Regions from separate parts of the Geminicoccus sp. genome, predicted to be linked through region 1. Evidence: riboswitches for the same ligand, from Rfam matches in the RefSeq annotation. Region 1 holds a riboswitch; each other region holds the start of a gene.

Region 1 (3,307 bases):
TGCAGCCCGATCCCGCCGATCGCCACGACCGGAAGATCCAGTCGGCCGCGGATGCACCGGAAGGCCATCGCCCCCAGTGGCGGCGCCGCGTCCAGCTTTGTACTGGTCGCAAAGATCGGGCCAAGGCCGACATGGTCCACCACCGCCGGATCGACGGTCCCGATCTCATCCATGCTCGTGACGGACAGTCCGATGATCGCGTCGGGACCGGGGATGGCCCTGGCGGCAGGGGACGGCAGATCGTCCTGGCCGACATGCGCACCGTCAGCACCGGCCGCGAGCGCCACGTCGACCCGGTCGTTGACGATCAGGGGAACGCCCATCCCGGCGACCCGGGCCCGGATCGCACCGGCCAGTTCGATCAGGCGGCGCGCGCTGGAAGTCTTGTCCCTGAGCTGGAGGATCGTGGCTCCGCCACGAGCGGCGGCATCGGCGAGATCCGCAATGCGCGCCGGTGGCGTCGTGGCCGTGTCCAGCACGACATAAAGGCCAAGATCCACATGACGCCTCACGTGAGCTTCGCCCGCCCGATCAGCATCGTCCGGTCGATCCTGGCCAGACTGTCCAGGATGCTCACCTGCAGCGAGCCCGGCCCTTCGCTCTGGCCGCATACCAACTCCCCGGCGACCCCGAGGATGGTGCAGGCGGCAAGCGCCGCCAGGATGCGGTCTTCCTCGACAGCCAGACAGGCTGCGGTCAACGCGCTGAGCGTGCATCCGAGGCCGGTGACGCGGGTCATGCGTTCGTCGCCGTTGGCACAGGAAACAACCCGCTCGCCATCGGTTACGTGATCGACGGCCCCGGTGACGACCACGCAGGATCCCGTGGACAGAGCCAGCCCGCGGGCGGCATCGAGTGCCGCATCGCTGCCCGTGGTGCTGTCGACACCCTTGGTGGTGCCGGAACTGCCCACGAGCGCCATGATCTCCGAGCCATTGCCCCGGATGACCGCCGGCCGGTGGCGAATAAGGTTGTGGGCCGTCTCGGTGCGAAGGCGCGTGGCTCCCGCACCGACCGGGTCCAGGACCCAAGGCTTGCCCGCACCGTCCGCCTTGGCGACAGCAAGATGCATTGCTTCGATCCAGGGCCGGGACAAGGTGCCGATGTTCACGACCAGGGCGTCGGAGATCGCGACGAACTCCTCGACTTCCTCCGCGGCATGCACCATGGCCGGTGACGCGCCCACCGCCAGCAAGGCATTGGCCGTCGAGTTCATCACGACATAGTTGGTAATGTTGTGGACGAGCGGCCGGCGGCTTCTCAGCGCATCGAGCACCCGTCCCACGTCCTGGGACATCTTCCTTGGCCTCCCTTCGCTGGCATGACCCAGATCAGGTTCAACGGGTTTGATCTCAGTCCGCCGGTCACGACGAACACCCCTTGGCGGGCTTGAGGATGGTCCGATTGCGACCGATGTCAACCGCAGGCGAGCGCCCGCATTGTCAACCAGAAGGAAGCGTCCGCACGTGAACGTCCTGCTCTATCTTCATGACAGCGCCCTGCTCCACGACACGGGACCGGGCCATCCCGAGCGGCCGGCGCGCTACCGGGCGGTCGTCGAGGCGCTGGATCAGCTGGACGCCCCGTGGCTGCTTCGGCAGGAAGCCCCGGAGGCATCGATCGAGCAGGTGAAGCGCGTCCATGACGTTGCCTATGTCGACGCCCTCCTGGAGGCCCTGCCGGACCAGGGCCTCGTGCAGATCGACGCCGATACCATCGGCTCGCCCGGCAGCCGCGAGGCAGCCTTGCGCGCGGCCGGTGCTGCCGCCTCGGCGGTGGATGCGATCTTGTCCGGTCGGGCCAAGCGCGCCTTCTCGGCAATGCGGCCGCCTGGGCATCATGCCGAGAGCAACCGTGCGATGGGCTTCTGCCTGTTCAACAGCGTAGCCGTGGGCGCAGCCCAGGCTCGTACCGTGCATGGTGTCGGCAGGATCGCGATCGTCGACTTCGACGTCCACCATGGGAACGGCACCCAGGAGATCTTCTGGTCCGATCCGCAGACGCTTTACGTCTCGACGCACCAGTCACCACTCTACCCCGGCACGGGAGCCGACAACGAGCGAGGCGCACGCGACAACATCCTGAACATACCCTTGCGCTCGGGCACCGACGGTACGTTCTTCCGCAAGGTGGTGGCCGACCGCGTCATCCCGGTGCTCGACCGGTTCGCGCCGGAACTGCTGCTGATCTCGGCAGGGTTCGACGCGCATGAAGCCGACCCGCTTGCAAGCCTGCGCCTGACGGAGGAAGACTTCGCCTGGGTGACGAAGCAACTCGTCGCCGTGGCCGACCGTCATGCGCAGGGGCGGGTAGTATCGGTGCTGGAAGGCGGCTACGACGTCGACGCGCTCGGCCGGAGCGTCAAAGCCCATGTCTGCGCGCTCGCTGGCCAAGAGTGAGCGGAGGAAGAGCAGCCCTGTGACCGAAACGAACAAGCAGATGAGCTTCGAGGCTGCGCTCGGAGAACTGGAGAAGCTGGTTCAGGAGCTGGAGCGCGGCCAGCTGGACCTGGACGATGCGATCTCGGCCTATGAGCGCGGTACGGCACTCAAGGAGCTGTGCCGGCAGAAGCTGGCGGACGCGCAGATGCGGGTGGAGAAGCTGTCGGTGAACGCCGCTGGCGAGCCCCGCGTCGAACCCTTCGATCCCTCCCGCTGACGTCGGCCGTCCACCTTGCTCACCAGCTTTCTTCAGGATACGGCCGCCAGCGTGGAGGCGGAGATCGACCGGCTGCTTGGTTCGCCTGCGGATCACGCGGCGCCGAGGCTGGTCGAGGCCATGCGTTACGCGGCACTCGGCGGCGGCAAGCGGCTGCGGGCAGCACTCGTGCGAGCCGTGGCGGATGCCCTGGCCGGCGCTAGCCAGTCGAACTGGATGGCCACCGCTGCTGCGATCGAGGCCGTACATGCCTACTCGCTGATCCACGACGACCTGCCGGCCATGGACGACGCGTCCACGCGCCGTGGCCGCCCAGCCTGCCATCTCGCCTTCGATGAAGCGACCGCGGTTTTAGCCGGTGATGCTCTGCAGGCGGTTGCGTTCGAGTGGATTGCCGGGGACGCGCGGCTGCCGGAAATTGCCAGGCTGACGCTGATAGCGGGTCTGGCTCGGGCCGCCGGCGCTGCTGGCATGTGTGGCGGGCAGATGCTCGACCTGCAGGGCGAGGCGAACCCGCCGGATCTGGCAGGCCTGGAACAGATGGAGCGGCTCAAGACCGGCGCCATGATCGCCTTTGCCGCTGAAGCCGGTGCCGTCATCGCCGGTGCCGATGCGCCGGTCCGCCACCACGTCGTCGGCTGGGCGAGAT
Region 2 (3,307 bases), on a different contig from region 1:
AGAGTACGCGCGCCGCTTCGGGCTGGGCGAACGGACCGCTATCGACTTGCCAGGCGAGCGGCCAGGCGTCATGCCGACGGTAGCCTGGAAGAAGGCCAAGCTGAAGCAGCCCTGGCACAAGGGCGAGACCCTGATCTCCGGCATCGGGCAAGGCTATGTGCTGGCCACGCCGCTGCAACTGGCCATCATGACCGCCCGCCTGAGCAATGGTGGCTACAAGGTCAGCCCTTGGCTGGTCCGTGGCGGCCCGCGCCATATGGCCTGCTGTGGTGCCATGGCCGAGCCGGTAGGGGTTGCCAAGGAGCATCTGGATCTCGTCCTTGGTGGCATGCACCGTGTGGTGAACAGTCCGGCGGGCACCGCGCGTGCCGCTGCCCTCCTCACGCCGGGCGTCCAGATGGGCGGCAAGACGGGTACCTCCCAGGTGCGCCGGATCAGCAAGGCCGACCGGCTGTCCGGCGCCTACAAGCGCAAGGACATCCCCTGGGAACAGCGCGACCATGCCTTGTTCGTGGGCTACGCGCCCTTCACGGAGCCCCGCTATGCGGTGGCCGTGGTGGTCGAGCATGGCGGGGGCGGCTCCGCCGTGGCGGCACCCATTGCGCGCGACATCCTCGACCGCGTCCTGCAACTGGACGGTCAGCCCGTCCAGGCGCCGGACGGCAAGTCCGCCTGAGGACCTGCCATGGAAGAACGGCTGCGGGCGACCGACCTATCGCTGGGCGAGAAGATCCTGTCGATCAACTGGCTGCTCGTCGCGCTGCTCTGCGTGATCGGCGGCATCGGCTATGCGGTCCTGTATTCTGCCGCGGGCGGCTCACCGGAACCCTGGGCCTTCCGCCATGCCGTGCGCCTTGCCGCCGGGATCTGCGTCATGCTGGTCCTGGCCATGATCGACGTGCGCTTCTGGTTCAGGATCGCCTATCCGGTGTTCATGGTGGGAGTGGCGCTGCTCCTGGCAGTCGACCTCTCCGGAATCGTCGCCAAGGGCGCCCAGCGTTGGATCGATCTGGGCCCAATCCAGCTCCAGCCGTCCGAGGTCATGAAGATCGCCCTGATCCTGGGACTGGCGCGCTGGTTCCATGCCGGCTGGCTGGACGACGTGAAGCGGCCGCTGTTCCTGGTCCCACCCCTCCTGATGGTGGCGGTGCCGGTAGCACTCGTGATGCTCCAGCCCGACCTTGGCACCGCCATCACCTTGATCTCGGTGGGCGGCACCCTGTTCTTCGCTGCAGGCGTACGCTGGTGGAAGTTCGCCCTGGTGATCGCCATCGGCCTGGCGGCCCTGCCGGTGGGCTGGGAGATGATGCATGACTATCAGCGCCAGCGGGTGCTTACCTTCCTGAACCCGGAAGAGGACCCGCTGGGCTCCGGCTATCATATCATCCAGTCGAAGATCGCGTTGGGTTCGGCCGGCCTTTGGGGCAAGGGCTACCTGCACGGCTCGCAGGCCCAGCTCAATTACCTGCCCGAGAAGCACACGGACTTCGCCTTCACCACGCTCGCCGAAGAAACCGGCTTCGTGGGTGCCACTTTCACGCTCTTCCTGTTCTTCGCGGTCGTGGTCCTGGGCATCGTCGCGGCGACCCGGGCCCACAGCCAGTTCGCGCGGCTGGTCATCATCGGGCTCAGCATGAACTTCGCCGTCTACGTCGTGATCAACACGTCGATGGTGATGGGCTTGATCCCGGTCGTCGGCATTCCGCTGCCGATGATCAGCTATGGCGGCACCGCCATGCTGACCGTCCTGCTGGGCTTCGGCATCCTCCTGTCCGCCGACGTCCACCGCGACACCCCGATCCAGCGTTTCCCGAAAAGCTGAGCCGGCCGACAAAGCCTGTTCCCAAACCGGGGACGAGAACCTATCACCCACCCATCCAAGGGGAGTCCCGGCAAGGGGCTGAGAGGCCATCGGCACATCCGTGCAGCATGGCGACCCTTCGAACCTGATCCAGTTCACACTGGCGAAGGGATGGGAACAGCATGCAGATCAGCCAGGCACCGCCCGTTGTCCGCTCCCCAGAGGAGCCGCCGCGCCTGCTTGGACCCGAGGTGGAGGTGGAGGTGCCCCACCTCGTCTATGGCGGACGCCCTGTATTCCAGGACCTGCGGCTGCGGCTTCCGGCCGGCAAGTGGACCTGCCTGCTTGGTCCGTCCGGCGTCGGCAAGACCAGCCTGCTGCGCCTGATCGCCGGTCTGGAAGCCGGTGCCGTTGTTCGTCCGGACCCGGGTCGCCTTGTCGGCAAGATCGCGCTGATGGCCCAGCAGGACCTGCTGCTGCCCTGGCTGAACGTGCGCGACAACGTGCTCCTTGGCCACCGGCTCCGCGGCAGATCGCGCGATGCCATGAAGGTTCTGGCCGCCGAAGCCGATGCGCTCCTCGCGCGGGTGGGGCTGGCCGGCAAGGGAGATGCGTCGCCGTTGGTCTTCTCCGGCGGCATGCGGCAGCGCGTCGCCCTGGCACGCACGCTGATCGAACATCGGCCGGTCGTCCTGATGGACGAACCGTTCTCGGCCCTGGATGCGGTCACCCGCCATCGCCTGCAGGATCTCGCGGCCGAGCTGCTGGCCGATCGCACGGTCCTGCTGGTGACGCATCATCCCCTGGAAGCCATCCGGCTGGGACACCGCATCTGGGTGATGGCTGGCAACCCCGCGAAGCTTCGCGGGCCGATCGAGCCATCCGGTCCCACGCCGCGCGATCCAGCAGATCCCGGCGCCATCCGCCTGCAGTCAGACCTCATGAAGGAACTTCTGGCATCGGCCGAACTGGTAGAAACCCAATGAGCCTGTTCCGTCCGGCTGTGACGGCTGTTGGCCTGCTGTGTTCGTGGCAACTGGTGGTCTGGCTGAGCGGCGTGCCGCCCTTCATTCTTCCGGGTCCCCTCACGGTGGCGCTGGCCGGCTGGCGCAACTTGCACCTCCTGGCGGAGCACGCCGCCACGACCGGCCTGGAGATCGTGCTCGGCCTCCTCATCGGCAGCCTGATCGGCGCCCTGGCTGCCCTCGTCCTGGTGAGTTCCGCACCTGCGAGGCGGTGGCTGCTTCCCGTGCTGGTGATCAGCCAAGCATTGCCCGTGTTCGCGCTGGCCCCGCTGCTCGTGCTGTGGCTGGGCTATGGCCTCCTCTCCAAGGTCGCGATGGCGGTCCTGATCATCTTCTTCCCCGTGACGCTCGCCTTCTTCGACGGGCTGCGCCGCACCGAGCGCGGTTGGCTGGAACTGGCGCGGGTCATGGATGCACCACCTTTGGCTGTGCTCCGGCAGATCCGCGTTCCGGCTTCGCTGCCAGCCCTCGGATCAGGTCT
Region 3 (3,307 bases), on a different contig from region 1:
TGCAGCGTATCGTGATGCCCGATCACCTCCAGCTTGACCCACGACGTGCCGAAGACCTCGCGCGCCATCTGCGCGGTGGCGACGGCTTCCTTCACGGTATGGCAGCCGGCCGTGTTCGGCAGGACCTTCACGTCGAGCGAGCGGATCAGCGACCAGAACCCCTGGCCGGCTCGCCCGGCCCCGGATTCGCGCCGCAGCGAAACCGTGACCACCTCGGCACCAGCCGCCCGGACGGCCTCCGCCAGGATGGCCGGCGAGGGATACTGCGATGTGCCCAGCAGGAGTCGTGACGTCAGCTTCGTGCCATAAACATCCATGATTGCTCAGCCTCCTTGCATGGGTGCAAGAATCTCGACCTTGTCACCCTCCTCTAGGCTCGTCTCGTTACGACGTGGCACGGGCACGAAGCTGCCGTTCACGGCGGTCGCGACCACAATGTTCCCGTAGCCCAGCTGTTCCAGCAGATCGGCGAGCACGACCCGGTCTGTCTGGACCGGCTCTCCGTTCACGATCAACTTCATCCCACCTCTCTTTCTTCATCCACAAGATATTGATTAGGCTTGCCTTCCGAGACTAGTTCATCTGCTACACGAGCTAGGACCGGTGCGAGCAGAAAGCCGTGTCGGTAGAGGCCGTTCAGGTAGAGGGTTCGGCCGATCTGCCGGACGCGCGGGAGGTTGTCGGGAAAGGCCGGGCGTGCATCGGCACCGAGTTCGACGATCTCTGCTTCTCCAAACGCCGGATGCAGCGTGTAGGCGGCATTGAGGAGTTCCACGGCCGATCGCACCGTCACGCGGGTCCGGTCGCCGCTCTCGATGCTGGTGGCCCCCACCATGAAGTGCCCGTCATCGCGGGGCACGATGTACAAGGGGAAGCGGGGGTGCAGGAGCCGTACGGGCCGCTGCAGGGAGATCTCGGGGCAGCGGAGGATCAGCATCTCGCCCCTGACGCCCCGCAGGTCCGCCAGATGGTCTCGGGCTGCCAGGCCGCGGCAGTCGATCACCCGGTCGGCTGCGGCCAGATGCTGGCGTGCATCCACCCCGAACCGAATCACCACACCCTGCTCCTGCAAGCGCGAAGCCAGCGACTGCAGGGCCTGGCGAGGATCGAGATGCGCCTCATCGGGAAAGAACAAGGCCCGGCCGAAGCGCCCGCCGAGATCTGGCTCGAGTTCGCCGAGTTCCGTGCCTGAGAGCGGCCGGAAATGCGAGGTGCGCCGCGCGAACCGGTCGAGCTCCCGCTCGTCGCGCCTGGGAGCCACGACAAGGCTGCCTCGCTGGACGGTCTGCGGGTGGACACGAGGCCAGTAGGAAAGCGCCTCCTGGCCGAGGTCGGCCACGATCTGCTCGGCACTTTCCCGCTCGCACCAGGGAGCCAGCATTCCACCGGCATAGCGGGAGCAGGACGCAAGGCCGAGCCCAGGACCCTGCTCGAGCACATCGACGTCGTGGCCGCGTTCCGCCAGCGCAAGCGCTGCGGTCAAACCGGCGACACCTGCTCCCATGACCACGATATGCATCGATCGGTACGCTCCCCAGCCTGATGGCGGGAGGTCGATCTCTGCCGGATTGCAGCGGTCACCCATCCCTACGCCAGCATGAACTGGATCAGGTTCGAAGGGTCGTCATGCCGCACAGCAGGCTGTGCCGATGACCTCTCAGCCCCCTCGCGGGGCTCCCCTAGGTGCTCTGAAGGTGATGTCGATCGCGGCCGAAGTCAAACACCTGGGCTGCCTGGCCCCTCACTTTCGGGCGTGAGCCCGCTTGGCCTTCTGCACCGGCAGCGTCTGCTCAGTGCGGAAGAAGCCGGTCCAAGGGTCACTACCGAGGTGGCCCAGACGGTTCGCCACGTTGTTGACGTTGAAATGCGGACCCCGGACGTCGACATCCAGTTCATCCCAGGCCAGTGGCGTGGAGACCGGCGCACCGGCACGGGCGCGCGTCGAGTAGGCGCAAACCGCCGTGGATCCGCGTCCGTTGCGCAGCCAGTCGACGAAGACCCGCCCGGCCCGCAACTTCTTGGTCATCGTCGCGGTGTACAAGGCGGGGCTGTCCTTCGTCATGGCCGCCGCAAGCTCATGGGCGAAGTTCTTGGCCTGCTCCCAGTCCGCCGACGGCTTGAGTGGCACGACCACATGGAGTCCCTTTCCACCGGTCGTCTTCAGGTAGCTTTCCAGCCCCTGCACCTTCAGGCGCTCGCGAACGTCGAACGCCGCCTGTTTGACCTGTTCCCAATCCACATCATCCCCGGGGTCCAGGTCGAACGTCACCTGGTCGGGATGATCCAGGTCATCGATGCGGACACCCCATGGATGGACCTCCAGGACACCGCCCTGCACCAGGGCCACCATCCCGTCCAGGTCCTGGATGGTCAGTACCGTGTCACCACCATTGCCCGGATTGTCGAGCACGGTCACGGCCCGGTTCATGCCGCGCCAGGGCGATTTCTGGAAGAAGCATTTCTGGCCCACGCCATCGGGGCAGCGCATCAGCGACAGCGGACGCGCCACCACATGCGGCGCCATCCACTTCCATATGTCGGCATAGTAGTCGACGAGGCCCTGCTTGGTGACGCCGTCCTCCGGCCAGTAGACCCTGTCCGGGTGGGTCAGCTTCACCCTCGCCTGTTTCGGCTCGGCCGGGGCCTTGGGTAGAGCCTTGGCTGAAGCCTTTCTCGCCGGCGCGGGATCCTCGCGGACGATCTCGGTCGCCGGTTTATCGTCGCGCAGGCCGCGGAAGGAGGCGTGCCGGAGCAGCAGATCGCCGGTCCAGCCCCTGAACTCCACTTCCGCCACCAGTTGCGGGCTGACCCAGTGCACGTCCCGGCTGCTTCGCTCGGGCCGCTCCTTGAACGGCATCTTGGTCTCGTCGAGGGAGCGCAAGCGCTCCCAGAGCTCCCGCGCCATGGCACCGCCGAAGCCGGTGCCCACCCGCCCGGCATGTACCAGCTTCCCATCGTCGTAATAGGCAAGCACGAGGGAGCCGATCGCTCGCGGCGCCGCGGTGGAGGGTACCCAACCGACGATCACGAATTCCTGCCGGTCGCCGCACTTCGACTTGATCCAGTCGCCGCTGCGCCCCGAGCGGTAGGGTGCAGCGCGCAGCTTGGAGACGATGCCTTCCAGGCTGAGCCGGCAGGCATGCTGCAGCACGAGATCGCCCTGCTCCGGAAACGATTCGCTGAAGCGAAGGGGCTGGGAGTCATGACCGAGGCCCGCGAGCAGCTCCCGCAGCCGGCGCTTGCGCGTGTCCAGCGGTTCTGCCCGCAGGTCCAGCCCGTCCTGGAAGAGAAGGTCGAAGGCATAGTA
Region 4 (3,307 bases), on a different contig from region 1:
CCGAGGGCGAGCGTATCGCGGCCACGCCCGAGGGCGCTTCGTTCGACGAGATCCGCGAAGGCTATCGCCGCGCCTGCCGACATTTTGCAGCCCCTCATCCAGCCGGGCTCTCCAGCGAGGACTGGGCATTCGCGGGCGTGCCCTGCCGGATCTACCGGCCGGCCCGGTCGAGCGGCGCCTGCATCGTCTGGTTCCATGGCGGTGGGTGGGTGGTGGGCGATCTCGAGACGCATGACAGCGTCGTCGCGGATCTGGCCGATGGTGCCGGCTGCGTTGCCGTCGCGGTCGAATATCGCCTGGCGCCCGAGCACCCCTTCCCGGCAGCCTTCGACGACGCGCTGGCCGTGTTCCGGGCGGTGCGCGACGAAGCGTCGGGGCTGGGCATCGACCGGGAGCGGATCCTGCTGGCCGGCGACAGCGCAGGGGGCAACCTTGCCGCTGCCGTGACGCAGGCATTGCGGGATGCGGGCGAGCCGGGACCGGCAGGCCAACTGCTGGTCTACCCCGCGCTCTCCAGCGATCAGACGCTGCCATCGCGAATCGAGATGCATGATGCTCCCGGTCTGACCACGGTCGATATGCTGCACTATCTCGAGACCTATCTTGGGCGCACCGCTGACGAGAGCGACCGCGACGATCCGCGCCTGTTCCCGGGTGACGCGCCAGCACTGCCAGGCCTGCCGCCTGTGTTCATGACGGCTGCGGAGTACGACCCGCTCGCCTCCGACGTGTCGGCGTTTGCAGGCAGGTTGCGCTCCGCGCGCGTGCCGGTGGACGCGGTGGTCGAGGCCGGTCTGCCGCACGCCTGGCTGCGCGCGCGCCATCATGCGGCACCGGCCGCCGCTGCCTTCGAGCGACTGGTGACGGCGGCGCGACGGCTGGGCGCGGCCGGAACCGGCGAAACCGGCAGTACGTTCAGTGCCGGACAAGCCGGAGGACTCGACATGGCCGATATCACCTACGAGATCGTGCAGCACGATCATGGCTGGGCCTACAAGCTCGGTGACAGCTTTTCCGAGACCTACAATACCCACGACGAGGCCCGCCGCGCTGCGGAGGACGCGGCTGTCCGGCAGGAGCAGGCCGGCGACGACGAGGTCATCGAGTACCAGGATGCCGATGGGAAGTGGCATCAGGAGAAGGCGGGGGGCGGGGACCGGCCGACCACCCACGTGAAGGGGTGACCGAGACACGCCGATGGCCGCCGCTTGTCTTGGAGCGCGGCGGGCAGTAATGGGCGCGCATGTGACCCGCGGGGTGCCGGCCTTGCTGCCGGCTGAGACGCACGAGCGAACCCGAGGAACCTGATCCGGATCATGCCGGCGTAGGGAATGGGCAGCCGCCGCGACAGGACCGGCCATGCGCACCTTCCCTTCGTATGGAGGGAAGAATGAAGCGCAAGCTCGCCGCCACCGTCCTTGGTTCGATGACGATCATGTCCGGCGTCCAGGCCAAGCCGGTGCTCGACGTCTATACCTACTCGTCCTTCACCAGCGAATGGGGGCCCGGCCCCGAGCTTGAGAGGCGCTTCGAGGCGAGTTGCGGCTGTGACCTCGTCTGGACCTCCGTGGATGACGGCGTCGCCATCCTGTCCCGGCTGAAGCTCGAAGGAGCATCTTCCAAGGCGGACGTGGTGCTCGGGCTGGACAGCAGCCTGACAGCCGAAGCGAAGGATGGCGGCTTCGTGGCACCGCATGGCCAGGACCTGAGCGGGCTTACTTTGCCGGTAATGTATGACGATCCGTCGTTCGTTCCCTACGACTGGGGCTACTTTGCCTTCGTGTACGATCGCACCCGGTTGCCGAACCCGCCGAAGAGCCTGGCCGAACTGGCTGATGCCCCGCCCGATCTGACGGTCGTTATCCAAGATCCGCGGACGAGCACCCCAGGTCTGGGCCTGCTGCTCTGGGTGAAGGCCGTTCATGGCGAGGATGCCAGGGCCTACTGGGAGAAGCTGGCCCCGCACATCCTGACGGTGACGTCGGGATGGAGCGAGGCCTACGACCTGTTTTTGAAGGGCGAGGCGTCCATGGTCCTCAGCTACACGACCTCGCCCGCCTACCACATGGTTGCCGAGAGCAAGGACGACATCCAGGCGGCACCGTTCACGGACGGCCACTATCTGCAGGTCGAGGTGGCGGCCTTGGCGAAGAACGCCCAGGAGCCGGAGCTCGCCAAGCGCTTCCTGCAGTTCCTCCTCTCGTCGGACGCCCAGTCGATCCTGCCGACCACCAACTGGATGTATCCCGCCAAGTCGGACGGCGTGGAACTGCCCGAAGAGTTCAGCCGGCTGATCCAGCCGGGCAAGGCGCTCCTCACCAATGCCGAGACGGTGCGGGTCAACCGCGCTGCATGGGTGGACGAGTGGTTCGCCGCACTGGGACGCTGATCGGCAACGTCACCGCGCTTCTGGTCGGCCTCACGCTGTTCCTGCCGATCCTGGCGCTCCTGGCGACGGGACTGCAGGAGGCGGGACAGGGCGGACGATGGCTGGACGGGCGAACGCTCCTCACCCTTCGCTTCACCTTGGTGCAGGCTACCCTGTCGGCACTACTGGCGGTGCTGCCGGCGGTACTGGTTGCACGGGCCCTGGTGCGGCGCTCCTTTCCTGGTCGCGATCTGCTCGAGCGCTTGCTGGCCCTGCCGGTTCTGGTGCCTGCCCTTGTGGCAGGAAGCGCGCTGCTCGTGCTGTTCGGCCGGCGCGGTTGGGTCGCCGAGCTGTTCGGCATGCTCGGGATCCCCTGGCCGTCGATCTATGGCCTGACGGGCATCCTGATCGGCCACGTCTTCCTCAACTTGCCACTCGCGGTGCGCATCCTGGCTCCTGCCTGGCGCGCCGTGCCGGCGGAACAGTGGCGGCTGGCCCGACAGCTTGGCCTGGGGGATCTAGCCCGCTTCCGGCTGATCGAGTGGCCGGCCCTGGCGCCGCGCATCGCGCGTGCGCTCGGCATCGTATTCATGCTCTGCTTCACGAGCTTCGCCCTGCCGATGACGCTTGGTGGCGGGCCAGCCGGAACAACCATGGAGGTCGCGATCTACGAGGCGCTGAGGGTCGATGCGGACCTGGTGCGCGTGGCCGTGCTGGCGCTGCTGCAGATCGCGCTGTGCAGCGTGCTCGTTGGCATTGGGCTGGGCGTGCGGACCATCCGCAGTGGTGTGTCGACGGGAGCGCCACCGAAGCTGCGGGTCGAGGATGGTCTGCTCGCAAAAGCGCTGGATGGTCTCGTATTGGCAGCCGCCCTGCTGTTCCTCGGTGCGCCGCTGCTGGCCCTCCTGCTGGAGGCAGCGGGTGGGCCCTGGTGGAAGG

Evidence for each region. A riboswitch is a leader RNA that binds a small molecule or an ion and turns the genes downstream of it on or off. The one in region 1 is predicted to bind thiamine pyrophosphate.
Region 2: another riboswitch for thiamine pyrophosphate. It lies ahead of VHL31_RS13305 (ABC transporter ATP-binding protein); the one in region 1 lies ahead of thiM (hydroxyethylthiazole kinase).
Region 3: another riboswitch for thiamine pyrophosphate. It lies ahead of thiO (glycine oxidase ThiO); the one in region 1 lies ahead of thiM (hydroxyethylthiazole kinase).
Region 4: another riboswitch for thiamine pyrophosphate. It lies ahead of thiB (thiamine ABC transporter substrate binding subunit); the one in region 1 lies ahead of thiM (hydroxyethylthiazole kinase).

The regions. Positions count from the first base shown of each region.
Region 1 covers NZ_DATAGQ010000120.1:13,922-17,228, forward strand. Annotated here, with positions in the region: gene thiE (thiamine phosphate synthase) at 1-512, opposite strand, end outside; gene thiM (hydroxyethylthiazole kinase) at 509-1,297, opposite strand; TPP riboswitch at 1,292-1,391, opposite strand; gene VHL31_RS11105 (histone deacetylase family protein) at 1,467-2,399, shown strand; gene VHL31_RS11110 (exodeoxyribonuclease VII small subunit) at 2,419-2,658, shown strand; gene VHL31_RS11115 (farnesyl diphosphate synthase) at 2,674-3,307, shown strand, end outside.
Region 2 covers NZ_DATAGQ010000137.1:21,373-24,679, reverse strand. Annotated here, with positions in the region: gene mrdA (penicillin-binding protein 2) at 1-676, shown strand, start outside; gene rodA (rod shape-determining protein RodA) at 686-1,822, shown strand; TPP riboswitch at 1,871-1,990, shown strand; gene VHL31_RS13305 (ABC transporter ATP-binding protein) at 1,984-2,787, shown strand; gene VHL31_RS13300 (ABC transporter permease) at 2,784-3,307, shown strand, end outside.
Region 3 covers NZ_DATAGQ010000236.1:34,723-38,029, reverse strand. Annotated here, with positions in the region: gene VHL31_RS25600 (thiazole synthase) at 1-317, opposite strand, end outside; gene thiS (sulfur carrier protein ThiS) at 324-521, opposite strand; gene thiO (glycine oxidase ThiO) at 518-1,519, opposite strand; TPP riboswitch at 1,567-1,691, opposite strand; gene ligD (DNA ligase D) at 1,742-3,307, opposite strand, start outside.
Region 4 covers NZ_DATAGQ010000213.1:3,351-6,657, forward strand. Annotated here, with positions in the region: gene VHL31_RS23640 (alpha/beta hydrolase) at 1-1,184, shown strand, start outside; TPP riboswitch at 1,244-1,349, shown strand; gene thiB (thiamine ABC transporter substrate binding subunit) at 1,391-2,389, shown strand; gene VHL31_RS23650 (ABC transporter permease subunit) at 2,365-3,307, shown strand, end outside.